DNA from 3 places in the Mesorhizobium sp. M0590 genome. Region 3 is predicted to be linked to each of the others. Evidence: predicted binding sites of a transcription regulator. Region 3 holds the regulator's gene; each other region holds the start of a gene.
The links. The regulator LexA, encoded in region 3, represses DNA repair genes until DNA is damaged. The targets are predictions, from matches to a motif close to TGTTCNNNNTGTGTTCNG.
Positions count from the first base shown of each region.

Region 1: NKI52_RS06400 (YifB family Mg chelatase-like AAA ATPase) is a predicted target of LexA. The motif match lies at 4,102-4,119, and genes of this name have one in related genera.
Region 2: NKI52_RS01545 (helicase-related protein) is a predicted target of LexA. The motif match lies at 4,296-4,313, and genes of this name have one in related genera.

Region 1 covers NZ_JAMYQN010000002.1:542,832-552,877, forward strand. The annotation lists gene NKI52_RS06380 (hypothetical protein) at 1-1,369, opposite strand, end outside; gene NKI52_RS06385 (glycosyltransferase) at 1,500-2,507, shown strand; gene NKI52_RS06390 (GtrA family protein) at 2,515-2,889, shown strand; gene gshB (glutathione synthase) at 3,108-4,049, shown strand; gene NKI52_RS06400 (YifB family Mg chelatase-like AAA ATPase) at 4,213-5,742, shown strand; gene NKI52_RS06405 (malate synthase G) at 5,996-8,167, opposite strand; gene NKI52_RS06410 (hydantoinase/oxoprolinase N-terminal domain-containing protein) at 8,427-10,046, opposite strand, start outside.
Region 2 covers NZ_JAMYQN010000001.1:293,382-303,427, reverse strand. The annotation lists gene fdxA (ferredoxin FdxA) at 1-173, opposite strand, end outside; gene NKI52_RS01550 (RNA-binding S4 domain-containing protein) at 322-708, opposite strand; gene NKI52_RS01545 (helicase-related protein) at 721-4,128, opposite strand; gene phbB (acetoacetyl-CoA reductase) at 4,860-5,585, opposite strand; gene NKI52_RS01535 (acetyl-CoA C-acetyltransferase) at 5,680-6,867, opposite strand; gene phaR (polyhydroxyalkanoate synthesis repressor PhaR) at 7,146-7,754, shown strand; gene NKI52_RS01525 (citrate/2-methylcitrate synthase) at 7,821-8,969, opposite strand; gene NKI52_RS01520 (citrate synthase/methylcitrate synthase) at 9,062-10,046, shown strand, end outside.
Region 3 covers NZ_JAMYQN010000010.1:241,374-251,419, reverse strand. The annotation lists gene gltA (citrate synthase) at 1-1,247, opposite strand, end outside; gene gltX (glutamate--tRNA ligase) at 1,427-2,848, opposite strand; gene NKI52_RS18860 (ComEC/Rec2 family competence protein) at 2,945-5,410, shown strand; gene lexA (transcriptional repressor LexA) at 5,404-6,138, opposite strand; gene kynU (kynureninase) at 6,587-7,834, shown strand; gene NKI52_RS18845 (hormone-sensitive lipase) at 7,930-8,760, shown strand; gene NKI52_RS18840 (molybdopterin molybdotransferase MoeA) at 8,768-9,973, opposite strand; gene moaC (cyclic pyranopterin monophosphate synthase MoaC) at 9,973-10,046, opposite strand, start outside.

The sequences.
Region 1 (10,046 bases), on a different contig from region 3:
AGGCTACCGAGGTCGCCGCGGCAGCCCCAGTCCAGACCGCATTCACCGAAACCAGCCAGACGGCAGCCATGCGCAGCGCCACCCCGCGCGACGCGCTGGCCTCGGCCCGTTGACGCCATTTGGCAATCCAGGCGGCAAGCGGGATGACGGCGAAGGCGATCGAGAATGTCGAACCGCGTACCTGCCAGGCGCTGACGATGAAGGCCACGACAAGCAGCGCGCCGACAAGGCTGTCCTGCCGCCGCCAGCCACCGCGGCCAAGGCGAAGCGCCATCAGCACGAGCGCAATGAGCGGCGTGGCATAGCGCGCCACCACCCCGGCCGGATCTTCAGCGAGCAGCTTGAACAGCGATTGCGCCTCGTCGATGTGATCAAGCCATAGCTCCTTGAGGCGCGGATCGAGGTTGGCGTAGGGCGCTGCCAGGCATTGTGGGAACAACAAGACGACGACAGCGCCCAATAGCAGGGCAAGCAGGCCAAGTGAGGCGATGCGCCGTTGGCGCGTGCGGCCGGCCGGCTCGATCGACGCTATCGCCGCAAGGCCGGTTCCGGCAATCGCCGCGACGACGAACTGCACGGTCGAAAAGGCGTCGCATTGCGCCTGACCCCAGGCAGACGGCGCAATGGTGGCGACAAAGACGAGAGCGGACACGCCGGCAAAGCCGAGGCCGAAATCCCTGGCGATCAGCCTCTCGCCATTGGCGCCGAGGGCGAACAGCATGGCGACAGAGGCGCCGATGGTGGCCACATAAGGGGCGGTCTCCATACCGACGGCCAGCATCAATCCGGCGCACAGGCCGGAGAGCAATGCCGCCGGCCTGCGCATTGGCGCTTCAAGCAATAGGCTCAGGCTGGCCATGCTCAGCATCAGCTGGATATTGTGGTGATCGAGCGCGCCAGGCGAAAAAATGCCAATGAAATACAGTGCGGCAGCGCCGACCACGACAGCGGGCAGCACGGCGCTGTCACCGGCAAAGCTGCGTGCGGCGCGGGCGGTGAAAAACACGGTCAGGCAGAAGAGCAGCGTCGGCCACAGCACTTGCGCAACATTCTCGGCAAAGGCCGCGCTGCCGGTCAGGGCCGATACGGCGATGATGATGGCGGCGATCGGCGCATCGACCAGCCGCGACCAATGCATGACGAAACCGCCTTCCAGGCCCATCCTGTACTGGTGCAGATCGAACCAGCCCTGGCTGGCCAGCATGTCGCGAACTTCGACAAGGCGCAGCAGATTGTCGTTGTCGCCGCCGGCATTGGTCAATTCCGGGAAGCCGGCAAGGGCATTGACGGCAAGTGCCGGCAACGTGGCAAGCAGCGCCAGCGCGATATCGGACCTCCAAATGGAGGCGCCATCGTCGGCTGTGCTCATATCAGGACCTTTGGAAGGAATACGGTGCGGTTTAAACCTAGCCTTAACAGCTTCAATAAATAGTAAAGCCGCCCGAGCGAGGCCGGCGCTTGAGCGGTCAGGGGCCTCACAGGGCATCCGGAGACGAAAAATGCCACAAGAAGTGCGCCATGAGCCGAGCATCGCCGTGCTCCTGCCTTGCTACAATGAGGAGCTGACGATCGGCGAAGTGGTGCGGCGCTTTCGCGAAACGCTGCCTGCCGCCGCGATCTATGTCTACGACAACAATTCGCGCGATCTGACGGCGCTCCGAGCCCGCGCCGCCGGCGCCATCGTGGTGCGCGAGCCGCGCCAGGGCAAAGGCAATGTCGTGCGCCGCATGTTCGCCGACATCGAGGCCGACATCTACCTGATGGCCGACGGCGACGGCACCTATGCGCCGGAGGACGCGCCGCAACTGATCAACACGCTGCTGACCGAGCGCTCCGACATGGTGGTGGGCACCAGGCGCGGCGTCGCCAACGACGCCGGCAGGACAGGCCACGCCTTCGGCAACCGCATCTTCAACAGCCTCTACAAACGTTTGTTCGGCTCGGACTTTACCGATATCTTCTCGGGTTACCGCGCCTTCACCAGGCGCTTCGTCAAGAGTTTTCCCGCCGTTTCCGGCGGTTTCGAGATCGAGACCGAAATGTCGGTGCACGCCTCGCAGCTCAAATTGCCGGTCAGCGAGATCGGACTCGACTATGGCCGCCGGCCGGAAGGCTCCTCGTCGAAGCTGTCGACCTTTCGCGACGGCGCGAAGATCCTGTGGATGTTCGCCATGCTGATGAAGGAGACGCAGCCGCTGCGTTTCTTCGGCGCTTTTTCGGTGTTCTTCCTGGCATCAAGCCTGTTTCTGATGGCGCCGGTGCTGATCGAGTTCGCCGAAACCGGGCTTGTGCCGCGCATGCCGACCTGGGTTCTGTCGGTCGGCCTGCTGCTGCTGTCGATGCTGGCGGCGGTGACCGGGGTGATCCTCGATTCGGTGTCGCGCGGCCGCGCCGAGCAGAAGCGCATCTTCTATCTGTCGATGCCTTCCGGTCGCGTCGAACGTGAACGTGCAAGCGCGCTCGCGACTTTGAAGGCCGGACCGCGCAAGACCCCGCGCGCGGCCTAGAGCCTAAATGGGACGCCTCGCCCGCTTCATTGTCGCCGGCGGCATCGGCTTCGTCGCCGACGCGGGTGCGCTTTGGCTGGTGCTGGCGGCAACGCCGCTTGGCCCCTTGGCAGCCCGCATCATTTCGATCGGTTTTGCGCTGTCCGCCACCTGGCTGATCAACCGCCACCTGACCTTCTCGCCTTCCAGCCGGGGCATCGCGCATGAGGGCGCCCGCTACGGCGGCGTCGGCATTGCCACCAGCGTCGTCAATTATCTCGTCTATTGCGTCATGTTGTTCGCACTGCCGATGGTGTCGCCGCTCATAGCCCTTGCGGTCGCCTCGCTGGTCGCCATGGCGCTGTCCTTCCTCGGCTATTCCAAGCTGGTGTTCGACCGCTGAAGGCACATCGCGTTGGGATCTGCGCCAAGCGAAGCGCAGCCTCATCATGACCTTGGCCGATTGGCAGAGGCCGCCGATTTCCTTATATCGCTGTCGTCGATGCATCGGCCCGAAAAATCGGAATCGATTTTCGGAAAGCACGATGCATGGATTCAAAAAATGTTGGAGCGTACTTTGTGCGTCCAAGTGGATCGCTCCAAGTGCGCCGGAGAGCTGCCATGCCCCTGAAAGTCGCCGTCCAGATGGACCACATCTCCAGCGTGTCGGTAGCCGGCGACACGTCGTTTGCGCTGTCGCTGGAAGCGCAGCGGCGCGGCCACCGGCTGTTCCACTACACGCCCGACCGGCTGTCGCTGCGCGACGGCAAGGTGTTTGCCCGTATCGAGGCGATGCAGGTTCGCGACGAGAAGGGCAATCATTATTCGCTGGGCGAAGAAGTCCGCACCGATCTTTCGGAGATGGACGTCATCCTTTTGCGGCAGGATCCGCCCTTCGACATGAACTACATCACCACCACGCATATTCTCGAGCGCATCCATCCGAAGACCCTGGTGGTCAACGACCCGGCCTGGGTGCGCAACAGCCCGGAAAAGATCTTCGTCACCGAATTTTCCGACCTGATGCCGGCGACGCTGATCACCAAGGATCCGCTCGAGGTCGCCGCCTTCCGCAAGGAGTTCGGCGACATCATCGTCAAGCCGCTCTATGGCAATGGCGGCGCCGGCATCTTCCACCTGCACGAGGCCGACCGCAATCTCGCCTCGCTGCTCGAAATGTTCGGCCAGATGTTCCGCGAACCCTACATCGTGCAACGCTATCTGAAAGAGGTGCGGGCCGGGGACAAGCGCATCATCCTGATCGACGGCGAGCCGGTCGGCGCCATCAACCGGGTACCGGCCGAGCATGATTCGCGCTCCAACATGCATGTCGGCGGCCGCGCTGAAAAAACCGAGCTGACGGTGCGCGAACGCGAGATCTGTGCCCGCATCGGCCCCGCGCTGAAGGAGCGCGGCTTCATCCTTGTCGGCATCGACGTGATCGGCGACTACATGACCGAGATCAACGTGACCTCACCGACCGGCATACGCGAAGTGCAGCGCTTCGGCGGCGCCGACATCGCCAGCCTGTTCTGGGATGCCGTGGAGGAGAAGCGCAACTAGCCTCGCTTCGCGAGCGGCCGCGTTGCAAACCATTGCCGCCGTTGCGCTCAGCTGTTCCCCAAATGTTCTTGCCTTCGCCGGAAATCTGTGGTTGTCTCGGGTGACGCCGTTCGCGGCATGATCGCAAAGGCTTGGGGCAAAAGCCTGCATCCGGGGTGAAGACATGGTGGCGCGGGTTCGCACGGTTGCTTTCCAGGGCATCGAGGCCGTGCCGGTCGACGTGCAGGTGATGATCGCGCCGGGCAAGGTCAACATGCACATCGTCGGGCTGGCCGACAAGGCCGTAGCCGAAAGCCGCGAGCGGGTGCAGGCAGCACTTCATGCATCCGGCCTGTCGATGCCGTCGAAGAAGGTCACCGTCAATCTGGCGCCCGCCGACCTGCCCAAGGAAGGCAGCCACTACGATTTGCCGATCGCGCTCGGGCTGATGGCGGCGCTCGGCGCCATTCCGGGCGACATGCTGGCCGGCTATGTCGTGCTTGGCGAATTGTCGCTCGACGGCACCATCGCCGCGGTGGCTGGCGCGCTGCCGGCGGCAATCGGTGCCAATGCCGAAGGCAAGGGCTTGATCTGCCCGTTCGCCTGCGGGCCGGAAGCGGCCTGGGCCGGCAAGGATTTCGACATATTGGCGCCGCGCAGCCTGATCGCCATCGCCAATCATTTTCGCGGCACGCAGGTTCTGTCGCGGCCGGAAGCCGGCATCCATGCCTCGGCGCGCGACCTGCCCGACCTTGCCGACATCAAGGGCCAGGAGACCGCCAAGCGGGCGCTGGAGGTGGCGGCGGCCGGCGGCCACAATCTTCTGATGGTCGGACCGCCGGGGTCGGGAAAGTCGATGCTGGCGCAGCGGCTGCCGTCGATCCTGCCGCCGCTGGCGCCCAGGGAATTGCTCGAAGTCTCGATGATCGCCTCGGTGGCCGGCGAACTCGGCGAAGGAAAACTCACCGACCGGCGGCCGTTCCGCGCGCCACATCATTCGGCCTCGATGGCGGCGATGGTCGGCGGCGGTCTGCGCGTGCGGCCGGGCGAGGCCTCGCTTGCCCATCACGGCGTGCTGTTCCTCGACGAGTTCCCCGAATTCTCGCCGCAGGCGCTCGATGCACTGCGCCAGCCGCTCGAGACCGGCGACTGCATGATCGCGCGCGCCAATCATCGCGTCACCTATCCGGCGCGTATCCAACTGGTCGCGGCGATGAACCCGTGCCGTTGCGGCATGGCCGGCGAGCCGGGCTATCGCTGTCTACGCGGCGATCGCTGCCGCACCGACTACCAGGCGCGCATTTCCGGCCCGCTGCTCGATCGCATCGATCTCAGGATCGAGGTGCCGGCGGTCTCGGCCAGCGATCTGATCCGGCCGGACCGGGCGGAGAAAAGTGCCGCCGTCGCACTACGTGTTGCCCGCGCCCGTACGATCCAGCGCGAGCGCTTCGAGCGGCTCGGCGCGACCGCCACCACCAACGCCCATTGCTCGCCGTCAGTCATCGAGGAGATCGCCATGCCCGATGCCGCCGGCCTGTCTCTGCTCAGGGACGCCAGCGAAAAGCTTGGCTTTTCCGCGCGGGCCTATCACCGCGTCCTGAAGGTGGCGCGGACCCTGGCCGATCTCGAGGCCAGCGAGACGGTCGGCCGCATCCATCTGGCCGAAGCGATTTCCTACCGCATGAGCTCGGAACGGATGGCACAAGCGGCGTAGCGTTTTTCCCTCCCCCTCGAGGGGAGGGTGGCCGCGAAGCGGCCGGGTGGGGTCGCCGGTGAGACGCTCGGCCTGTCGCATTTCGAAACCGGCCGAGGTGCGGAGCGTTGCGATGCTCCTCCTAGGGCGCACCGTCAGAATTGGGTTGGCGCACTGCATTGGCGACCCCACCCGGCCCTTCGGGCCACCCTCCCCTCAAGGGGGAGGGGGACGCCGGCGCTTACCCTTGGCCTGCGTGCATCGTGCTTTCGGTTCAGCCGTTATCCCGCGCCTTCAGCTCCAGCCGCCGCGCGTGCAGCACTGGCTCGGTGTAGCCGTTGGGTTGCACGCGGCCTTTGAAGACCAGGTCGCAGGCGGCGAGGAAGGCGATGGACTTGTCGAAATCCGGCGCCATCGGCCGGTAGAGCGGATCGCCTTGGTTCTGGCGGTCGACGATCGCCGCCATGCGTTTCATCGTCTCCATGACCTGCTCGGGCGTGCAGACGCCGTGATGCAGCCAGTTGGCGATGTGCTGCGAGGAGATGCGCAGCGTGGCGCGGTCCTCCATCAGACCGACGTCGTTTATATCCGGCACTTTCGAACAGCCGACGCCCTGGTCGATCCAGCGCACGACATAACCCAGAATGCCTTGCGCATTGTTGTCGAGTTCCTTCTGGATGTCTTCAGGCGACCAGTTCGGCCGCCTTGCTACCGGCACCGACAGGATGTCGTCGAGCTTCGCCTTCGGCCGGTTCTTCAGCGCCGCCTGGACGGCATGGACATCGACCTTGTGGTAGTGCGTGGCGTGCAGTGTCGCCGCCGTCGGCGACGGCACCCAGGCGGTATTGGCGCCGGCCTTGGGATGCACGATTTTCTCGGCCAGCATCGCCGCCATCAGGTCGGGCATCGCCCACATGCCCTTGCCTATCTGGGCGTGGCCGGCCAACCCACATTCCAGCCCGATGTCGACGTTCCAGGCTTCGTAGGCGGCAATCCAGGCGGCCTGCTTCATGTCGCCCTTGCGGATCATCGGGCCGGCCTCCATCGAGGTGTGGATCTCGTCGCCGGTGCGATCGAGGAAGCCGGTGTTGATGAAGACGACGCGTTCTTTCGCGGCGCGGATCGCCTCCTTGAGGTTGACGGTGGTGCGCCGCTCCTCGTCCATGATGCCCATCTTGATGGTGTTTTTGGCCATACCGAGCAGCGCTTCGACGCGGTCGAAAATCTCGACGGCGAAGGCAACTTCGTCGGGCCCGTGCATCTTGGGCTTTACGATGTACATCGAGCCGGCGCGAGAATTGGCGCGGCGCCCGTTCACGCCGATGTCATGCAGCGCGATCAGCGCCGTCAGCGCCGCATCCATGATGCCTTCCGGCACCTCGTTGCCGTCGCGGTCTGATATCGCCGGATTGGTCATGAGGTGGCCGACATTCCTGACCAGCATCAGCGAGCGGCCCGGCAAGGTCAGCGTGCCGCCATCGGGCGCGGTATAGGAGCGGTCTGGGTTGAGCCTGCGGACAAAGCTCTTGCCGGCCTTGGTGATCTCCTCCGCCAAGTCGCCCTTCATCAGGCCGAGCCAGTTGCGGTAGACCAGCACCTTATCTTCGGCATCGACGGCCGCCACCGAATCCTCACAGTCCTGGATGGTGGTCAGTGCCGATTCCAGCACGACATCGGCAATGCCGGCCGGATCGGTGCGGCCGATCTGGTTGTTGCGGTCGATGACGATTTCAATGTGCAGGCCGTTCTTGACCAGCAGGACGGCTTCGGGGTCGGCGGCATCGCCGCGATAGCCGGCAAACTGTCTGAGGTCGGCAAGCGTGGTGGCGCCGGCACCCTCGCCCAGCCGCAACATGCCGTTGGCGACCGAAAGCCCGTTGACGCCGGCCCATTTGCCTGTGGTGAGCGGCACCGCCTCGTCGAAGAAGCTTTTCACCCAGGCGACGACCTTGGCGCCGCGCGCCGGATTGAATTTGTTGCCTCGCTCGGCGCCGGCCGTCTCCGGGATGGCGTCGGTTCCGTAGAGCGCATCGTACAGCGAGCCCCAGCGCGCATTGGCGGCGTTCAGCGCATAACGCGCATTCATCACCGGCACCACCAGCTGCGGCCCGGCGACCGAAGCGATTTCCGGGTCGACATTTTCGGTCGTCACGCTGAAGGCCGGCCCCTCGGGCAGCAGATAGCCGATCTCGCGGAGGAAGCTCGTGTAGGCCTCCATGTCGACGGGCGCGCCGTTGTCGCGATACCAGCGGTCGAGCTTGTCCTGCATGGCATCGCGCTTTTCGAGCAGCGCCCGGTTTTTTGGCGAGAGATCATGGACGATCGCCGAAAAACCGCTCCAGAATGCCTCCGCTTCAATGCCGGTGCCCGGCAGCGCCTCGTTCACGACAAAATCATGAAGCGCGCGGGCAATCCGCAATCCGGCGATCTCGACGCGATCGGTCATCAGGGCTTCTCCAAGGCGAACGGCTAGGCCGGGCCTTTGGCATGTCACGGTGGCAGGGTCAATTCAGCTTAGGGTGAAGGTAGGGCGTTTTCGCTGCCGATCTCCCCCTTTGTGGGGGAGATGGCCGGCAGGCCAGAGGGGGTCGCCTCGCGTGGAGTGCAACCTCTTCTTTGCACCAAATCGCGTCGCGCTTCATGCGAGGCGACCCCCTCTGTCGCCTTCGGCGACATCTCCCCCCTCGAGGGGGGAGATTACGCGCTCACACCGCAATCCTTGGCCGTCCCGACGCCACCGCCACGACATGCGCCTCGATGAACATGCGCTGGCCCTCTACGGTGGAGACGCGGTATTCGCTGGCGATTTCGATCTCGGCGCTGTCGGTGCCGGCATCCTTAGCCCGCCCGGCGGCAATCGCCCGCACATCTTTCTCCGCCGCCGCGATTGCCGCCGCCTCGTCGTTGAAATCGCGCACGCTTTCGCCTGAGGCGACGCGGAATAGCCCTTCCTTGGGCTGGCTGACCCGCGCCTCGGCCGATACCCGGACCTGGCCGACGACGGCGCCGAGCGCGTTGGCGACATCGGTATCCTGCGGCACCACGCATCGATTGCCGACCAGCTCGGCCAGGCCGGCATAATGCAGCGGCGCCGAGGCGCCGAGGCCGATGACCGGACGGTCGAGGGCGACGCTCAAGCGGGCGATGCCGGGATGCGCGTCGACGGCGCGCTGGACCAGGGCATGGGCGACGGTCGCCGCGCCATCCAGCCCGTCCTCGGCAAAGGCGGTTTCGAGGATGACTTCGGCCGACAGGCGGGTCAGCGCGGTCAGCACCCGTTCCGAGATCGCCTCCGGCGAGGCGGCGATGAACTGGCCGCGGCCGTCACGCCTGCGCGCGAACAGCTCGGCACCCAGACGCGCCGCGGCCGCATCCCAATTGGCCTGGCTGCCCAGCACATGCGCGGCGTCCGACGGCGTGAAGCCGGCGACATGCACCAGCCCGCGCGACACCAGCCGGTTCAAGGTGGCGTTCTGGGCGTTCGAGGTCAGCAATCTGTCGAGAGCCTGCGGCACGGCGCCGATCAGCTCGTAGAGCTTGACTTCGGCACCGGTCAGTCCGGCCGCCAGCCGCTCCGGCACGCCGGTGCGCACCGCCAGCCGGCCATCCATGCGGCCGGGGTTGGGCGCGCGCAGCTGGCGTTCGAGCTCCGCCGTGACGGCATCGCCATGGATCATGCCGGCCAGCGCCAGCGGCACCAGGCGGCGCGGCCCGAGCAGGATTCTCGGATTGAGCGCGCCGTCCTCCAGCGCCACTTCGGAATCGCCGCCGAGGCCAAAGGTGCGCATGGCGACGGCCTCGACCATGGTGCGGAACCCGCCGACGGTGGCGCCTTCCGGATCGAGCCGCGGCCGGCCCTTGTCGAGCACGGCGACGTCGGTGGTGGTGCCGCCGATATCGGAGACCACAGCATCGTCGAGGCCGGTCATGTGGCGGGCACCGACGAGGCTGGCGGCCGGGCCGGACAGGATGGTCTCGATCGGCCGCTGGCGGGCAAAGGCGGCCGAGACCAAAGCGCCGTCGCCGCGCACCACCATCAGCGGGGCGGCGATGTTGCGCGCGGCCAAAAAACCTTCGGTTGCCGCGACCAGCCGGTCGATCATCGAGATCAGCCTGGCGTTGAGCAATGTCGTCAGCGCCCGGCGCGGGCCGCCGAGCTTGGCCGACAGTTCGTGGCTGGCGGTGACCGGCAGGCCGGTCCTGTCGCGGATCAGGTTCCGCGCGCTTAGCTCATGCGCCGGGTTGCGGGTGGCGAAATAGGCGCAGACGGCAAAGCCGGACACCGACTTTTCCAGTTCCGGCAAAGCTGCCTCCAGCGCGGAAAG
Region 2 (10,046 bases), on a different contig from region 3:
TCGGGCTTGATCGCGTCGGCCGGGCATTCCGGTTCGCAGACACCGCAATCGATGCACTCGTCCGGGTGGATGACGAGCATGTTCTCACCTTCGTAGAAGCAGTCGACCGGACAGACCTCGATGCAGTCCATGTATTTGCATTTTATGCAATTGTCGGTCACGACATAGGTCATTGGTCGGCTCCGGGACGTCCCATTTTATTGGGCTTTTTTGGTGAGGTAACGCCTTTGTCCGCTGGTGGCAAGGGCGGCCCCTGCCAGCGGTGCCGCGGTTTCCGGAATGGAATTCCGGAAGGCCGGCAAAGCGGGCGTTCGACCTTGCTCAATCGTCGCCGAGCAGGTGGTCGGTCTGGCGGCGTTCCTTCTTCGTCGGGCGACCGCTGCCGGCCTCGCGCAACGGCGGCACCGCATCCGGAAGCGCCTCGTCCTTGGGCGCGGGGGGCGGCGACATGTCCTCGTAGAGCAGGCGGGCCTCTTCGGCCGGGCCACGCCGTGCGCCGGTGCCAAGGACTTTCCAGACGGAGATCCGCCGCTCCAGCGTGATGGTCAAAACGTCGCCCGGCCGGACCGTATCGGAGGCCTGCGCTGCTTTGTCGCGATTGATGCGGACGCGTCCGGCGACGACCAGCTTGGCTGCCAGCGTGCGCGATTTTACCGCGCGCGAGAAGAACAGCCACTTGTCGATGCGCTGGCGGGCATCAGTGACCATTGGACGAGCAGCCTACTTCTTCAGCTGGTCGCGCAACGCGGCGAGCTTGGCGAAGGGCGAGTCCGGGTCGAAGCGGACCGGGCGTTCCTCACGCGGCTTTGGCTGGAAGGCGGGTTTTGCGCCTTGGGCGCCGCCTTTGCCGTCCTGCCGGCCAGCCTTCCAGTCGGGCCGGTTTTCGCGCCGGTCCGGGCGTTCACCTTGCGGCTTGCCGGCGCGCTGATCTGCCGCCTCGCCTTGCGGCCTGGGCTTGAACTTGCTGCGATCGAAGCGCGGCTTGCCGGCGCCGTCGCGCTGGTCGTGGCGCCCCTGACGGGCGGGCCGGTCGCCCGGCGCCGGTTGTCCGCCGGCATCTGCCGGCGCATCGCTGCGGCTGTCCGGCGCAGCTTGACCATTGCGCGCGCGATTGTCCCGATGATTGTCCCGGGGGCGGTTGTCATGCTGGCGATGACGCGGGCGCTGGTCGAAACGGCCCTGCCGCCACAACAGAACGGGTTTTGGCTCCTCGGCCTCTGGAGCGGGCTCGCCGGCGACGGCTTCCGCCGTCGTCGCAGGTTCGGCCGGCGATGTTTCCATAGTTTCGAAAACCGGCGGTTCTGCCGGTGCCGCAGCCTCAGTTTCCGCCCCAAGTTCCGCCCTTGGCTCGGCCGCTGGTTCCGCAGGCGCTTCAGCAGTCGCCTCCGCGGCGGGCCGGGTCTCTTGCGTGACTTCTGCCGCAGCTTCAGGGGCTGGAGCTTCCGCGACAGGCTCTGCCGTCGCTTCGGTCACAGCTTCGGCCGCCGCCTCCGCAACAGGAGCCGCATCCGACACAGGTTCCGAAGCCTCCGCCGGCGGCTCTGCCGCGGCAGCTGCTTCCGCCATCCTCGCCTGCTCGACTCGCGCAGCCTCTTCCGCCGCCTGCTTTGCAGCGGCAGCTTCACGCGCGGCATTGTCCTGTGCTTCGAGCCGCGCCTTGACCTCGGCCGCCGGTTTGGCATCGGCGCGATAGCCGAGTCCCTTCAGGATTTCTTCCATGTCGTCGGCGGTGGCGCCGAGGATCGACATCATCGGCGGCGTCACCATGAAGGACTGACCGTCATAGGCGCCGTCGGGGCGAGGGCCGAGGCCCGGCTTCCAGTTGGTCGCCGGCCGGATCAGGTCGGCCAGCCGTTCGAGAATATCGACGCGTACAGCACGCCGGCCAAGATTGCGGTAGCCGGCAAGCTTGTAGAAGGTCTTGTCGAAGGTCGGATCGATGACCACCGAGGTGCGGCCGGAGGCCAGTGCGTGAACGACATCGCCGAAGCCGGGCTTGTCCTTGCCGTCGTTTCTCAGCGCCCACAGCAGCGTTATCAGCCCGGCCGGCGCCGGCTTGATCAGCGCCGGGACGAAGACATGGTAGGCGCCGAAGCGCACTCCGAGACGGCGAAGCGCCGCGCGGCCTTCCTGGTCGAGCGACTTCATCTCGTCGGCGATGTCGCGACGGTTGATGAGGCCGAGATGCTCGACAAGCTGGAAAGCGATGCCGCGGCCGATGCCGGTGATCTGCTCGGCATTCTTGAGATCGACCAGCGGCTTCAGCAGGGATTCGATCTGGAAGTTGACGAAGCGCTCGGCGCGCGCCGCAACCTTGTCGCGTGCCGGGCCGGTGAGTTGCTCGTCGGCGAGCAGAACGAGACGCGGCTTCAAAGCGTCTTCGCCGGCGACCAGCGTGCCGATCGGCGCGCCGATCCAGCGTAGCGTGCCATCCGAACCCAGGGCGATGTCGCCATTGGCAGAGGCGCCGAAGCGCTCGGCCCGCGCCTCGAACTCGGCGGCAAGCGCCTTCTGCGCCGCCGCCCGTACCGCCTTGGCGTCCTCGCCGCCGGCGCTCTGGTCGGCGGTGAAGCGGAAACCCTGCAGCTCGCCGACATGATGGCCTTCGACGAGGACGGTTCCGGTTGGGCTGATTTCGGCTTCAGGCATCGTGTTTTCTCTAAGGCGCCGCATGAGGACGGAAGTCCTGCGGTCTACAAAACGTTTCGTCAACCGCTCATGCAGCGCATCCGACAATCTGTCTTCGATTTCGCGCGTCTTTTCCTGCCAGTGTGCCCGATCGGCCAGCCAGCCGGGCCGGTTGGAAACGAAGGTCCATGTGCGGATCTGGGCAATCCTGTGCGACAGCGTGTCGATGTCGCCTTCGGTTGTGTCGGCACGGCGCACCTGCTCGGCCATGTAGTTCTCGTCGACATGGCCATGCCTGGCAAGGTCCATGTAGATGGAGGCGATCAAGTCGGCATGCTGGGCCGGCGCGATCTTCCTGTAGTCGGGCAGCGCGCAGGCTTCCCAAAGCAGCGCCACGCGCCTGGCATCGGTGGTGAGTGCCCGGATGTCGTCGTCGCGCGACAGATGCTCGAGCGCCTGCGCGTCTACTGCCGGCAGTGCGCGCGTCAGGCCTTCTACCGGGGCGTTGGTCTCAATCGAGCGCTTCAGCGCATCGAGGCTGGCGAAATTGAAATGCGCGGTACGCCACTGCAGCACTTTCACCGGATCGAAATCATGCGCCTCGATCTTGTTGACCAGTTCATCATCCAGCGGATCGACCTGGCCGGTGACGCCGAAGGTGCCGTCGCGCAGATGCCGGCCGGCGCGGCCGGCAATCTGGCCGAGCTCGGCCGCCGTCAGGTTGCGGTACTGGTAGCCGTCGAATTTGCGATTCTGGGCGAAGGCGACGTGGTCGAGGTCGAGGTTGAGGCCCATGCCGATGGCGTCGGTGGCGACGAGGTAGTCGACGTCGCCCGACTGGAACAGCGCCACCTGGGCGTTGCGGGTGCGCGGGCTGAGTGCGCCGAGCACGACGGCGGCACCGCCCTGCTGGCGGCGGATCAGCTCAGCGATGGCATAGACCTCGTCGGCCGAGAAGGCGACGATCGCCGTGCGCCGCGGCAGGCGGGTCAGCTTCTTCGAGCCGACATAGGCAAGATGCGACAGGCGTGGTCGCGTCACTACCGACACGCCCCGCAGCAGGCGCTGCAGAATGCCGTGCATGGTGGCGGCGCCGAGCAGCAGCGTCTCCTGGCGGCCGCGCAGATGCAGGATGCGATCGGTGAAGATGTGTCCGCGTTCGAGATCGCCGGCGAGCTGGACCTCGTCGATGGCAACGAAGGCGGCGTCGGTCTCGCGCGGCATCGCTTCCACGGTGCAGACCGAGTATTTCGCGCCCGCCGGCTGGATCTTTTCCTCGCCGGTGATGAGCGCCACCTTATGGGCGCCGACCTTCTCGCAGACGCGCGTATAGACCTCGCGGGCAAGCAGCCTGAGCGGCAGGCCGATGACGCCGCTTTCGTGCGCCACCATGCGCTCGATCGCGAGATGGGTCTTGCCGGTATTGGTCGGGCCGAGCACGGCCGTCACGTCTCGACCCGACAGGATCAGCGGTTCAGTGTGTTTCGGATAGATGTTCATCGGCCTGGAAATAAGGCTCTCTGCCTCGCATTGTCGGGAGCGCGCCCATATTGGCCGCGTATGACAGGCGACACATAGGGATTTCGGGCGCGAAGCGAAAGCGGAATATGCCGAGGGCAGGCCGATTGGTTGGTTCGAAGCCAGAAAATCTGTTCCCGATTAACAGTTGGAACGAGTCTGGAACGAATCAGCGACGAATCACTGACTCGCGCTGATTCAGGGTTTGTTCACGGCTACATCTGGGTTTTCTGTCGGCGAGTCTCACCACATGCTGAATCACGGAAACTGGCCCGATTTATGCAAGTGGCATCCAAGCGAGCACTGCGGTTAACCTTTGCCGGTGAATGGTCGTGGCTGGCCAATCTGCTTCGCACAACATTATGAAATTATTGATGTTTCCTAACGCGCTTCAATCATTTCGAGGGTGTTTTCAGCTCTCGCCGTTAACGTTCCGCTCAAAGCCGGAACGAATCGGCGACGAATCAGAGATAGCCGAAGTTTCTTGGTTTGTTCACCGCTGCATGTTGTGTTGTGAACAGCTTTTCCACCGAGAATCCACAGGCTGCCGGGCGGTTTTTGCATAGGCTGCGCAGCGGCCGTTAACCTTTGCGTGCCGGATTGGGGCAGCGTGCCGCATCGAGATCTTGCAACGGGAAGACCGCTATAGAAACGGGCCGTTTTGCAGGCCCGTTCGTCCAAGCGCGTATCTGTCTCAACGTAAAGATAAACGATCAGGCGATGTACTGGCCGCCATTGGCTGATATGGTCGAGCCGGTGATGAAACCGGCATCGTCGGAAGCGAGGAAGACGACGCAGCGCGCGATTTCCTCCGGCTCGCCGAGACGGCCGACCGGGATGTGCGGGATGACGCGCTCGTTGAGGACCTTCTCGTCCATTGCCTTGACCATCTCGGTGGCGATGTAGCCAGGGCAAATGACGTTGACGGTGATGCCGGCGCGCGCGCCTTCCTGGGCCAGTGCCTTGGTGAAGCCGATATCGCCGGCCTTCGAGGCCGAATAATTGACCTGGCCGACCTGGCCTTTCTGGCCGTTGATCGAGGAGATGGTGATGATGCGACCGAACTTGCGGTCGCGCATGCCGCCCCACAACGGATGCGTCATGTTGAAGACGCCGGAAAGGTTGGTGTCGAGGACCTCTTTCCATTGCTCGCGCGTCATCTTGTGGAACATCGCGTCACGAGTGATGCCGGCATTGTTGACCAGCACCGAGACGGGACCGAGATCGGCTTCGATCTGTTTGATGCCGGCGGCGCAGGCCTCGTAGTCGGCGACGGACCATTTATAGACCGGGATGCCGGTCGCGGCCTTGAACTTTGCCGCCGCTTCTTCATTGCCGGCGTAGTTTGCGGCGACCGAATAGCCGGCGCTTTTCAAGGCGACCGATATCGCCGCGCCGATGCCGCGCGACCCGCCTGTGACGATTGCAACCTTTGTCATGCGTTTCCCTCCCAGAGTGAATGGTGAATGGGGAATGGGGAATGATTATTGCGTAAGCCCTCCGATCTTCCATTCACCATTCACAATTTGCCATTCATCCCATTGCTTCCACGCACATGGCAACACCCATGCCGCCGCCGATGCACAGCGTGGCAAGGCCTTTCCTGGCACTTCTGCGGCGCATCTCGTAGACCAGCGTGTTGAAGATGCGGGCGCCCGAGGCGCCGACCGGATGGCCGATGGCGATGGCGCCGCCATTGACGTTGACGATGGCCGGATCCCAGCCCATGTCCTTGTTGACGGCGCAGGCCTGCGCGGCAAAGGCCTCGTTGGCTTCGACCAGATCGAGGTCGCCAACCGACCAGCCGGCCTTGGCCAGCGCCTTGCGCGAGGAGGGGATCGGTCCCGTCCCCATGATCTGCGGGTCGACACCGGCGGTCGCCCAGGAAACGATACGCACCAGCGGTGTGATGCCGCGCCTTGCGGCTTCCGCTTCGGTCATCAGCACCACGGCGGCGGCGCCGTCGTTGATGCCGGAAGCATTGGCAGCAGTCACCGTGCCTTCCTTGTCGAAGGCGGGCTTGAGCTTGGTCATGGCATCGATTGTCGCGCCGTGGCGGATGTATTCATCCTGGTCGACTACGGTGTCGCCCTTCCTGCCCTTGACTGTAAAGGCAACGATCTCGTCCTTGAATTTCCCGGCTTTCTGCGCGGCCTCGGCCTTGTTCTGGGAAGCCAGTGCGAACTGGTCCTGGTCGTCGCGGGTGATCTGGAACTGGCGGGCGACGTTCTCAGCGGTGTTGCCCATATGATAGCCATAGAAGGCATCGGTCAGGCCGTCCTTGATCATGGTGTCGATCAGCTTGAAATCGCCCATCTTGACGCCACCGCGCAGATGTTGCGCATGCGGAGCCATTGACATCGATTCCTGGCCGCCGGCAACGATGATTTTTGCATCGCCCTGGGCGATCTGCTGCATGCCGAGCGCGATGGCGCGCAAGCCGGAGCCGCAGAGCTGGTTCAGGCCCCAGGAGGTCGCCTCCTGCGGCACGCCGGCGGCCATAGCCGCCTGCCGCGCCGGGTTCTGTCCTTGAGCCGCGGTCAGGATCTGGCCGAGGATGACCTCGTCCACCTCCTTGCCGTCGACGCCGGCACGGACCAGCGCTTCCCTGACGGCGACGGCACCCAATTCATGGGCTGGGGTGTTGGCGAAAGCGCCGTTGAAGGAGCCGACGGGCGTGCGTGCTGCACTGGCGACAACGATGGCGTTGGAAGCGGACATGTTCTTCTCCAGGCTTTCGGGGAACGATTTCGGGTGCCGTCGGGGACTTTTCTTGCCCTTTCCACAACCCGAGTCAAACCCGAAATGGGCATGGCGTCCCACTGCCGCAAGCATGCCGCCCGTCGCTGCAACGGCGGCCCATCCGTGCTGCGCAGCATAAAATGTTCCCGCACTGCACAAACTGCTTGGATTCATGACGCTTTTGCGCATATCCTTTAAAAAGGCGCAATCGTTACCGGCGGCTTACTTAAGCTGCCCGGTGTCCGGGGAGGATGCAGATGGCCGCAAAAGACGAACCTATTGTTATCAAGAAATATGCCAATCGCCGTCTCTACAATACGGGCACCAGCACCTATGTGACGCTCGAGGATCTCGCTGAAATGGTCAAAAGAGGCGAGGACTTTACTGTCCAGGACGCCAAGACCGGTGACGACATCACGCATCCGGTACTGACCCAGATCATCTTCGAGCTGGAGAACAAGGACGGGCAGAACATGCTGCCGATCCCGTTCCTGCGTCAGCTCATCGCCTATTATGGCGACCAGATGCAGATGATCGTGCCGAGCTTTCTCGAGCAGTCGATGCTGGCCTTCTCGAAGGAGCAGGAGCGCTTTCGCGAGCAGATGAAAGATGCCCTCGGCAAGTCGCCGATGGACATGATGAAGATCGCTACGCCGATCAAGGTGCTGGAGGAGCAGACGCGGCGCAACATGGAAATGTTCCAGAACGCCATGCGGCTGTTCACGCCGTTCCCGTCCGCGGGCTCGGCGCCGGCAGCAGCGCCGGCCGAACCGGCCAGGAAGGAAACGCCGGAAAAACCCGACGACCTTCAGGAGCTGAAGGAGCAGATCGCCGCGATGCAGCGCAAGCTCGACACCATGTCGTGATTGCCGGGGCGAGGCGCCGCGTCGAACCTTCGCTCAGGCGCCGCTGAGACTTCGCAAACAGCGCGGCTAGAGCTGCTCCGGCAGCGGCCCCTGGTAGCGGGCGCGTGGCCGGATCAGGCCGTTGCTTGTCACCTGCTCCACGGCATGCGCGGCCCAGCCGACGCTGCGGCCGAGCGCGAACAGGCGGAACGGCGCATCGGACGGCAAACGGAGACCGCGCGTCAGCGCGGCCAAAGCGAAATCGACGTTCGGGCGCATGCCCGTTGCCGCAAAGGCCGCATCGCAAAGCCGTAACAGCCCATCATCGACATCTATCGCGGCCAGCAACGGTTCCGCACGCGGATCGCCGTCGGGATAAAGCGGATGGCCAAATCCGGGCAGCGGCCTGTCGTGACCGAGCCAGCGTCCGACAGCCGCATCCGGCCCCAATCTCTGCGCATCTTCCGCCAGCATCATGACCGCCTCCGCGGCGCCGCCATGACGCGGACCGGAGAGCGTGGCGAGGCCGGCAAGCAGGCAGGCCGAAACAGGTGCACCGGTGGACGCGGCGACCGGCGCGGCGAAGGTCGATGCGTTCAATTCGTGATCGGCCAACAGTACCAGTGAGCGACGGATCAAGTCTGCGCCGGCCGCATCGAGCGACCATCCCCGCGCCAGCCTTTCGTGCACGGCACCAGTTCCGGGATTCGCGCCGAGCGCCTGGGCCAAAGCGGCGATGGCGCCGGCCGCATCGTGGTTGAGCGAAGCCGATCTTCGGCCGAGCGAAGGCCGGCCGTTGGCCGCCAACGCGGCCAATTCCGCGAAGGCAGCCGGCCGGCCAGTTGCGCCGTTGTCATGGCGGCTCGCCGAGACGAACGACACTGGTGCGCCAGATGCCCAAAGCAGGTTTGCCGTCTGCTCCAGCGTGGCAGCCTCGCAGAGAGCAACCGCATCCTGGCCGCGATAGACAAGGCGGCCATGCAAAACGGTCGAGATCGTGGTGGCGATCGCCGGCTCACCCCAGGCAATTGCACTTTCGGCGATTGCCTGGGGATTTCGGCCACGAGCCCGGCGGCTCGCCAGCGCCGCGATATCGTCGGCGCGATACTGGCTGCGGCGTGGATCCGCCCGGTCCGGCCGCACGCCGATGCGTCCGCGGCTGACATAGGCATAGAGGGTCTGGGCTCGCACCTTGAGACGCTCCAGGGCTTCGTCCCGCGTCAGCCACTCCGTCATGTCAGCCTTGTCATGTTGATTCCGTTGATCAAGATTGATGGTCGAGTCACCAACCCTTATCTTCCACCCGGAAAGGGTCAAGGAGAAAACCAATGGCGAATGGGCTCGATGATGTGGTGGCGGCGGAAACGGTGCTCTCCGATGTTGACGGTCTTGGTGGCCGCCTGACCATCCGGGGCCATTCGTTGCCCGAACTGGCAGGCCGCTGGAAATACGCCGAGGTGGTTCATCTGCTGTTCGACGGCTTTTTCGACGATCTTCCCGACGGCAGCGAGCTGGCGAACGCGATCGGTCGGGCGCGCAGCGAAGTGTTCGAGCAGATCAAACCCTTGCTGCCGTTTCTCGCATCCGTCGATATCTACAGCGCGATGCGCGCCGGTATTGCCCTGCTGCCGGATGGCGGCAAATTGTCGGACGCGCTGCGGCTGGTTGCGGCACCTGCCGTGCTGACGCCGGCCTTGCTGCGCTTGCAGCGCGGCGAAAGCCCGATTGCGCCCGATAGCAAGGCCGATCATGCAGCCGACATGCTGCGGATGCTGACCGGCATTGTGGCCTCGCCTAAATTGGCGAAGGCGCTCGATGCCTATCTCGTGACGGTTTGCGACCACGGCCTCAACGCATCGACCTTCGCCGCGCGCGTGGTCGCTTCGACGCAGGCCGGGCTTACTTCGGCGGTGCTGGCCGGGCTCGGAGCGCTCAAGGGGCCGCTGCATGGCGGCGCGCCAGGTCCGGTGATCGAGATGCTGGATGCGATCGAGGCGCATGGCGACGCCGCCGGCTGGCTGCGTGGCGAGATCGCGCGTGGCCGCCGCATCATGGGCTTCGGGCATCGCATCTACCGTGTGCGCGATCCGCGTGCCGACGTGCTGAAAGCGGTGGTGCGGCAGCTCGGCGCCAAGGGCGAAGCCGGCCACCGGCTGGCGTTTGCCGAAAGCGTGGAGCAAGCGGCGCTCGAAGTGCTTCTCATCGCCAAGCCGTCGCGCTCGCTCCAGACCAATGTCGAGTTCTTCACAGCGCTCCTGCTGGAAGCGGCGGGCTTTCCGAAAGAGGCGTTCACCAATGTCTTTGCTGCCGGGC
Region 3 (10,046 bases):
TCCTCGATCATCTCCTTCCACTGCGCGATCCAGCCGACGGTGCGGGCGACCGCGAACAGCACGGTGAACATGGTGGTGGGAAAGCCCAGCGCCTTCAGCGTGATGCCGGAATAGAAATCGACGTTCGGATAGAGCTTCTTCTCGATGAAATAGGAATCGGTCAGTGCGATCCTTTCCAGCTCCATGGCGATGTCGAGCAGTGGATCGTCCTTGATGCCGAGCTCGCCCAGGACCTCGTGCGCGGTCTTCTGCATGATCTTGGCGCGCGGATCGTAATTCTTGTAAACGCGGTGGCCAAATCCCATCAATCGGAACGGATCGTTCTTATCCTTGGCGCGCGCAATGAATTCCGGGATGTGATCGACATGACCGATCTCGCCCAGCATGTTCAGTGCTGCCTCGTTGGCGCCGCCATGTGCGGGACCCCACAGGCAGGCGATGCCGGCAGCGATACAGGCAAAAGGATTGGCGCCCGACGAGCCGGCCAGGCGGACGGTCGAAGTCGAGGCGTTCTGTTCGTGATCGGCGTGCAGGATGAAGATGCGCTCCATCGCGCGGGCCAGCACCGGATTGATCTTGTATTCCTCGCAAGGCACGGCGAAGCACATATGCAGGAAGTTGGCTGCGAAATTCAGCTCGTTCTTCGGGTAAATGAATGGCTGGCCGATGTGGTATTTATAGGCCATCGCCGCGATCGTCGGCATCTTGGCGATCAGCCGCATTGACGCGACCATGCGTTGATAGGGGTCCGAGATATCGGTGGAATCGTGATAGAAGGCCGACAGCGCGCCGACCACGCCGCACATCACCGCCATCGGATGCGCATCACGGCGGAAGCCGGTGAAAAAGCGCGACATCTGCTCATGCACCATGGTGTGGCGCGTCACCCGGTAGTCGAAATCGTCCTTCTGCGCCTTGGTCGGGAGTTCACCATAGAGCAAGAGATAGCAGACTTCGAGGAAGTCGCCGTGCTCGGCCAATTGGTCGATCGGGTAGCCGCGGTGCAAAAGAATGCCGGCATCGCCATCGATGAAGGTGATTTCCGATTCGCAGCTCGCCGTCGACGTAAAACCGGGATCGTAGGTAAAGACGCCGGCGGTGTTGTAGAGCGAACCGATGTCGATGACGTCAGGTCCTACCGAACCACTTCGTATCTTGAATTCATGGGTTTTGCCGCCGAATTCCAGCTTGGCCGTCGATGCCTGGGTTTTGCCGCCAAATTCCATTTTTGTCGCAGGTTCGGTCATAGCAAACTCCTTTTTGTTTCCTCAGGCCGGCAAAGGCAAAATATCTGAACCCAACACGTCAAAAGCATCGGAATAGGCACATTTGCGCCCGCAATTGAATCTGCGCGGCAGATTAGGCCAAGACCCAATGTTGCACTGCGAAACACACCTTTCAATGCCAATCTTCTTGGGCCAGTTTGCTAATCGATTTGATCAGCGATCCGCGCCAGGCTTTCCTCGCGGCCAAGTACGGCAAGCACATCAAAGACACCTGGCGAGGTACTTTTGCCGGTGAGCGCGGCGCGCAAAGGTTGGGCCACGGCGCCGAGTTTATGGCTGGCGGCCTGCGCATAGTCGCGGATCGCGGCTTCGGCTGAGGCGGCAGACCACTCCGAAACCGTGGCTAGTGCCGCATGAGCGCCCCGCAGGATCGCGCGCGCCTCACCGCTGAGCAGCGCCGCCGCCTTCTCGTCGACCGGCAGCGGCCGCTCGACGAAAAGGAATGCAGCCCCTTCAACAAGTTCGACCAGCGTCTTGGCGCGCTCCTTCAGGCCCGGCAACGCGGCAAGCAGTTGCGCCCTGCGTCTGTCGTCGAGGCGCGCGGCGATTGCCGGGCCGCCTTCTAGATAGGGCAGAGTGGCGATGAAGATGTCGAGCAGCGCCGCGTCGTTCATCCGGCGCATATGCACGCCATTAAGCGCCTCGAGCTTGGCGAAGTCGAAACGGGCGGCGCCCTTGTTGACGTCGCCAATGTCGAACCATGCAATCATGTCGGCGATCGACATGATCTCATCGTCGCCGTGGCTCCAGCCAAGCCTCGCCAGATAGTTGAGCAGCGCCTCCGGCAGGTAGCCCATGGCGCGATAGGCTTCGACGCCAAGCGCACCGTGCCGCTTCGACAGCTTGGCGCCGTCGGCACCGTGGATCAGCGGGATATGCGACATCGACGGCACCTCCCAGCCCATGGCCTGATAGATTACGGTCTGACGTGCGGCGTTGGTCAAATGATCGTCGCCGCGGATGATGTGGGTGATGCCCATGTCGTGATCGTCGACGACGACGGCATGCATGTAGGTGGGATTGCCGTCCGAGCGCAGAATAATGAAATCGTCGAGATCCTTGTTGGGAAAGCGCACGTCGCCCTGGACGCGGTCATGCACCACCGTCTCGCCGTCTGTCGGCGCCTTGATGCGGATCGCCCCCTTGGCGCCGGGCGGCGCCTCCGACGGGTCGCGGTCGCGCCAGCGTCCATCATAGCGGGGAGGCAGCCCCTTGGCCCGTGCGCTCTCGCGCATTGCCTCTAGCTCGGCAGGCGTCGCATAACAATAATAGGCCTTGCCCATACGAACGAGTTCCTCGGCCACTTCGCGATGGCGCGGCGCACGCTCGAACTGCGACACCGGCTCGCCGTCCCATGTCAGGCCAAGCCAGGAAAGCCCGTCGAGAATGGCCGCGCTTGCCGCATCGGTGGAGCGCTCGCGGTCGGTGTCCTCGATGCGCAGCAGCATCGTGCCGCCTGTGTGCTTGGCATACAGCCAGTTGAACAGCGCCGTGCGCGCGCCGCCAATGTGCAGATAGCCGGTGGGCGAGGGGGCAAAACGGGTGACGACCTTATCGGGCATGGAACTCTCAGGCGGGCGAAGGAAGTGGGTTTGCGGACTTTCGCGCGTTGCGCGTTCATGTAGCATAGGAGGTCGAGGGCGCAAGGGGCAGACCCGATGGCTGTGCGAGGCCGTGGTGCGGGCGAGGGCGAGGACGTTGGCAGCGGCGTCAGCGAACGCTTGCTGTTTGCCGCACCCCCGCCTGTCCTGCCGGCACCGGCATTGCTACCCGCTCCGCGCTTCGATGCTCCGTCGCTGCCGGCCAGCGACCCAGCAACGGTTCTCGTGCCCGCGGGCGAGCCCATCGTACGCCTGCCCAGGCGTTTCCGCCTCCCGTCACCGTCCCGTATCCGCAACAGCGTAACCTCGGCAGCCGGCCTGGAACTCGACCGCGGCATCGCCTTCCTGCTGGTGCCGGTGTTCCTCGCATGCGGGGTGGTCGTATATTTCGGGCTGTCGGTGGAGCCGGCCTTTCCACAGCCGATCGCAATCGCGCTCCTCGCGGCCCTTTGTGCCGTCGTCTCGCGGTCATGGCCCAGGACGCGCCTGTGCTTCATGGTGGCGCTGCTCTGCGCGCTTGGCGTACTTGCCGCCAAGTTCGAGACATGGCGTGTCGGAACGCATATGCTCGGCTCCGAAATCTCAACGCGGCTGACGGGTCGCGTCGTATCGTACGAGCCCATGGCGAGCGGCCGCATCAGGCTGACAATCGATGTGATCTCAACGGCCAGGCCGACACTGCGCTACATGCCGGAACGGGTCCGCGTTTCGGCGATGAAGATACCGGCTGAGCTGACGGCCGGTTCCGAGATCACCGGCTATGTGCGGCTGCTGCCGCCGACCGGCCCGGTGCGGCCCGACAGCTATGATTTCTCCTTCGACAGCTATTTCGCCGGTATCGGCGGCAGCGGCTTTTTTCTCGGCAATCCGAAAGTCGTGTCGTCGGGCAGCATGCCGCTTGGCGCGCAGCTTTCTTCCGCGATCGAAGACGCGCGCGAATCCATCGCCGACCATATCCGCAGCCGCATCGGCGGTGCCGAGGGCGAGATTGCTGCTGCGCTGATCGTCGGCGTGCGCGCCGGCATTCCCGAGGAGATCAACGAAGCGATGCGGCGCACCGGCATCTACCACATCATCTCCATCTCGGGGCTGCATATGGCGTTGGTCGCCGGCACCATCATGGCGCTGCTGCGGGGTGCCTTTGCGCTGTTTCCCGATTTCTCATCGCGACGGCCGGTCAAGAAATATGCCGCGGCCGCCGCGCTTTTTTCGATTGCGGCCTACCTCGTCTTTTCCGGCATTGTCGTGGCGGCCGAACGCAGCTTCATCATGCTGGCGGTGATGCTTATCGCCGTGCTGTTCGACCGGGCCGCGCTCACCATGCGCAACCTGGCGATCTCGGCCATCGCGGTCATCCTGGTGTCGCCGCACGAGGTGGTCGGTCCGAGTTTCCAGATGTCCTTCGCCGCGACGGCGGCCCTTGTCGGCGCCTATGCAGGCTGGTCCGATTACCGCGCCGGCAGGGCCACCACGCCGCCGCCGCGGCTGTCGCCGCTACGCTTTGCCACTCGAAAGGTCCTGCTGGGCATGTGCGGTCTGGCGATGACCTCGATCATTGCAGGGAGCGCCACGGCGCTTTTCGCCATATGGCATTTCCAGCGCGTGGCGCCGCTCAGCCTGTTCGCCAATCTGGCCATCATGCCCATCGTCTCACTGGTCGTCATGCCCTTCGCCGTTCTCAGCGCGCTGGCGATGCCGTTCGGTGCGGATGGCCCTTTCCTCTATGTCATGGGCAAGGGGCTGACGGCGATGATCGCCCTGTCCGGGTGGATATCGGAGCGCTCGCCGATCGATGCGGTCGGGCTGATTTCGCTGAGATCCGTCCTTCTGGTGACGATCGCCCTCGTCATTGCCAGCATGGCGACGACCTGGTTGCGGCTGGCGGCACTTCCTTTTGCGCTCGCCGGCTTGCTGACGACAACGCAGACACGCATACCCGACGTATTGGTCTCGGAGGACGCACGGCTGGTCGCGCTGCCGATCGGCAGCGGTGAACTCGCGGTCAACCGGGCACGCCCGAATGAGTTCACCATCGACAACTGGAAACGCGCGCTCACATCAGAGGCTATCGTCGCGCCGGAAACACCTGGAAAGAACGACCCGCAATTCGACATTGCCGATCCGGCCGACCTACCGCCGGGCATGCCGTTCATTTGCACGGACGGCCTCTGCCTTGCCAGACATCCATCCGGCGCGATCATCGCGCAAGCCAAGGACCGCGATACTGCGCGGCCAGCCTGCGCCTTTGCCAGCTTGATCGTCATCGACGACGCCACCGCCCATAACCCCTGCTACTACGACCGGCTGGTCCTCGTCGTCACCAAACGGCAACTGGCGCACGCGGGAAGTGCCGCCGTCTACTTCGATCCACAAGCGGCAACGCGCGCCGAAATCCGTTTCGCGGTCGAAAAATCATACCGGCCCTGGCACGTGCAGCGGAAATTTTCACGCGCGGCACGGGGCCTGCCGCCATACCGCAGGGCCGACAACCCCAAAGCCGGTGCCAAGGGCGGAGCTCAGTAGCGGCGGATCAGTCCGACGAGCTTGCCCTGCACCTTGACCCTGTCTGGTCCGAAGATGCGCGTCTCGTAGGCCGGATTGGCGGCTTCCAGGGCGATCGAGGCGCCCTTGCGGCGGAACCGCTTCAGCGTCGCTTCCTCCTCGTCGACCAGTGCCACCACGATCTCACCGGGGCTCGCCGTATCGGCATTGCGGATGATCACCGTGTCGCCGTCGAAAATGCCGGCCTCGATCATCGAATCGCCTTTGACCTCGAGCGCATAATGCTCGCCGCCCATGATCATATCCGGCGGCACCGAAATCGAATGCGTCTGGTGCTGGATGGCGTCGATCGGCACACCGGCGGCGATGCGGCCCATCACCGGGATCGAAACGGCGGCGACGACATCGTCGTCATTGCCGGCTGCAGGGACGCGCGACGATGTCGGCTTGCCCTGCCGAGGGGCGCCTTGCCCAAGACTACCCTGGATGACACTCGGCGAGAACTTGCGTGCCGCATTGAGGCCGGGGGCGATCGAGTCAGGCAGGCGCAGCACCTCCAGCGCACGGGCCCGGTTGGGCAAACGGCGAATGAAGCCGCGCTCCTCCAGCGCCGTAATCAGCCGATGGATTCCCGATTTGGAAGCCAGGTCGAGCGCCTCCTTCATCTCGTCGAAGGAGGGCGGAATACCGCTTTCCTTCAATCTTTCGTGGATGAACATAAGCAGTTCGTGTTGTTTGCGTGTCAGCATAGCGACCCCCAACAGAATCAGAAAAACAAACCCAGAACAAACACTATCTGTTCCAGTTGTGTTCCGCAACTGTTTAAAGTTTAATGAATGCGTTAAGGCTTGGGAAACAAACGACGTCCCCTACCGGCGTACCGCATTTTCACCGCCGCGAGCCTCATCGCCTTGATTCTGCTTTCGTTTGCGCCCTTCTGGCCTCCTAGAAGGCGGCACTGGCATCGGCCGTCGGTCGGCAAAGGGCACGGAAGTGAACCCCTATCGACTGTGCGGTTTGGTCAATGCACCGTGAACGAAACGAACTCAAAACGCCAACCTCGCGGTTAAGTCCCGGTTTCCACCGCCTGGTCAGGCTGCTTCTCGCCGGTGGAGCCTTGCTGCGCATAACCAGGTAATGGAAGAACAGTCGATGCGTGTCCGGCGTTGCGTTGGATCTTGGGGGAGCAGACAAATCATGACAGGAATTCCCGATCTCGCGGCCATAAAGGCGATGGATGCCGCGGATCCGCTGCGCGCAATGCGCGACCGCTTTGTGTTGCCGCAAGGAGTGATCTATCTCGACGGCAATTCGCTAGGAGCTGCTTCACGTGCCGCTTTCGATGAACTGCACAAGGCCGCGACCGAAGAATGGTCGCATGATCTCATCCGCGCATGGAACACGGCCGGCTGGTTCAACATGCCGCTTGAACTTGGCGACCAGCTCGGGCGCCTGATCGGTGCCGCGGCCGGCCAGACAGTGGTCTGCGACACGACATCGGTCAACATCTACAAGCTGCTGCACGCCGCCATGGCAATGCGACCGGAGCGGCAGGTCATCGTCGCCGAGGGCGATAGTTTTCCGACGGACCTCTACATAGCTGAGGGTGTGGTTTCGACGCGAAAAGATACGCTGCTGCGCCTCTCGGGGGTCGACGCGCCGACCGTCGAAGAGCTGATCGACGAACGCACCGCCGTGGTGCTGGTCAACCACGTCAACTACAAGTCGGGCGAACTGCGCGACATGCCGGCGCTGACGCGCAGGGCTCAGGAAGCCGGGGCGATGATCGTCTGGGATCTCTGCCACACCGCCGGCGCGATGCCAGTCGAGCTCGACAAGGCAAACGCCGATTTTGCCGTTGGCTGCACCTACAAATATCTGAATGGCGGCCCGGGCGCGCCTGCCTTCATCTATGCGGCTGAGCGGCATCTTTCCGACATCCAGCAGCCGCTCACCGGCTGGTGGGGCCATGCACGGCCCTTCGCCTTCGAGCCAGGCTATGCGGCCGGCACCGGCATCCGCCGGTTTCTGTGCGGCACGCAGCCGGTCCTGTCGATGCGCACGCTGAAGGGCGCGCTCGACATCTGGAACGATGTCGACATGACGGCGGTGCGCAAGAAGAGCATCGCGCTGGCGGATCTGTTCATCGAGCTTGTCGAGGCAAAGTGCGGCACTTACGGGCTCACGCTCGAAAGCACGCGCGATGGGGAAAAACGCGGCAGCCAGATCTCATTCATGCATGAGCATGGCTACCAGGTCATGCGCGCGCTGATCGAACGTGGCGTGATCGGCGATTTTCGCGCGCCATCGACCATGCGCTTCGGCTTCACCCCGCTCTATGTCGGCTATGCCGATGTCTGGCAGGCCGTCAAATTGCTTGAGGACATCCTGCGCACCGGTGCGTGGAAGGATGCGCGCTTCGCCATCAAAGCAGCTGTCACTTGAGATTGATGCGAGAGCTGGAATCGTGAGGCTGGCGACGACGCGCCGCGCGATGCTCACGGCTACGTTGCAAGGCCATATTGCCAGGGAGGCGCAGGGTGTTCGAACGTCACATTGCCGATTGGGACAACGCTTATGCCAACGGCGCCAACATAGCCGGCAGCGATCGCTGGCCGGCGGCCTGGATCGAGCCCGCGCGGGTTTTCCGCGACGTGCTTTCGACCGAGGGCAGGGCGCGGCTCGACATGGCCTATGGCGACAACCCACGCAACCGGCTCGATCTTTTCCTGCCGGCCATCAAGCCCAAGGGACTCGTGGTGTTCGTTCATGGCGGCTACTGGATGGCATTCGACAAGAGTTTCTGGTCGCATCTTGCCACTGGCCCTGTTGATCGCGGCTATGCGGTGGCGATGCCGTCCTACACGCTCTGTCCGCAGATACGCATTGGCGGCATCGTCAAGGAAGTCGGCGCGGCGATCGGCAAGGCGGCGGCGATGGTTCCAGGGCCGCTGATGCTGACCGGACACTCGGCCGGCGGCCATCTTGTTAGCCGGATGGTTACGGCGACGACGCCGCTGGCGCCCGAAGTGGTCCGGCGCGTTCGTCACGTGGTGTCGATCTCGGGGGTGCACGATTTGCGCCCGATCATGCGCACCGGCATGAACGAGACGCTGGCGATCGATGAGGCCGAGGCGCAGGCCGAAAGTCCGGTGCTGCTGCGCCCGATGGACAAGGCCCGCCTGACCTGCTGGGCCGGCGGCGGCGAGCGCGCCGAATTCCTGCGTCAGAGCGCGTTGCTGGCCAACATCTGGATCGGCCTGGGTACCGCGACCAGCTCGGTGGTCGAGCCTGACCGGCATCATTTCAACATCATCGACGGTTTGGCCGATCCAGACCATCCGCTGACCCGGACCTTGATTTCGGAGTGAGGCAGGTTCAGCGTAGCATCAGTACGTCGCAGGGGGAGCCCGCCGCCGCGGCAGGAGCGAACGGCGCGCGAACGATCAGCCCGTTGGCATCGGCCAGCATTTTCAGCATCGAGGAGTCCTGGATGCCGAACGGCGTCGCCACGAGCGTACCGGTGTCATCTATGACAACAGCCCGCACATAATCTTGCCTGAGATCGTTGGCCGGCATGGCAGCACCGAGCCGTGCCCGACGTATATCCTGCTGAAAGGCGCGGCCACCGAGCCGCGCCAGCAGCGGCTTCAGGAAGAGCTGAGTGCAGACCAGGCTTGCCACCGGATTGCCGGGCAGGCCGATGCAGCGAATGTCTCCCAGCCGCCCGAACATCAGTGGCTTGCCCGGCCGCATGGCGATCTTCCAGAAATCGAGCGTCATGCCTTGCCCGGTCAGCACGTCATGGACGAAGTCGTGGTCACCGACCGAGGCACCGCCCAGCGTGACGATGACGTTCGCGCCAGCCTTCACGGCCTTTTCAACCAGCGCAGCGATCGCCTCCCTGCGGTCCGGCGCGATGCCAAGGTCGAGCGCGCGCGCACCGACCGACTGTGCGGCAGCGGCGACACCATAGGCGTTGGAGGAGATGATCTGGTCGGGGCCAACATCGCTGCCCGGCGGCAGCAATTCGTCGCCGGTGGCGATGATGGCGACCAGCGGCCGTTTGACCACGCGCACCTCGGGGTGATTGGCCGATGCCGCCAGCGACAAGGCCGCCGGGTCGAGCAGGCGGCCTTTGGGCAGCAGGACATCGCTCTTGGCGAAATCGAGCCCGAGGCGGCGGATGTTGCGCCCCTGCACCGTCGGTTCCGTCACTTCGACGCTGCCGCCACCGAGATCGCGGACGTTCTCCTGGATGACGATAGTGTCGGCGCCTTCGGGAAGCGGCGCGCCGGTAAAGATGCGCACGGCCTGCCGCTGCTGCACCGTTCCGGCAAAGCCGCGTCCGGCCGGCGCCATGCCGACCACCGAAAGCTTTGCCGGTACGGACGCGATATCGGCCGCCCGCACGGCATAGCCGTCCATGGCGGAGGCGTTGAACGGCGGCTGGGTGCGGAGCGCCACAACCGGCTCCGCCAGCACGCGGTCGGCGGCATCCAGCAGTGCGACGCGTTCGCCCGGCAGCGCTGCTGCGCCGTCCAGCAGGCGCTCGAGCGCCTCGGCAACTGGGACCAGCGCCATTATCGGCCTGCCTCGGTGGCCCCGTCTCCGGTGATCTTGTAGTCGCCGGATTTGCCGCCGGTCTTTTCAACCA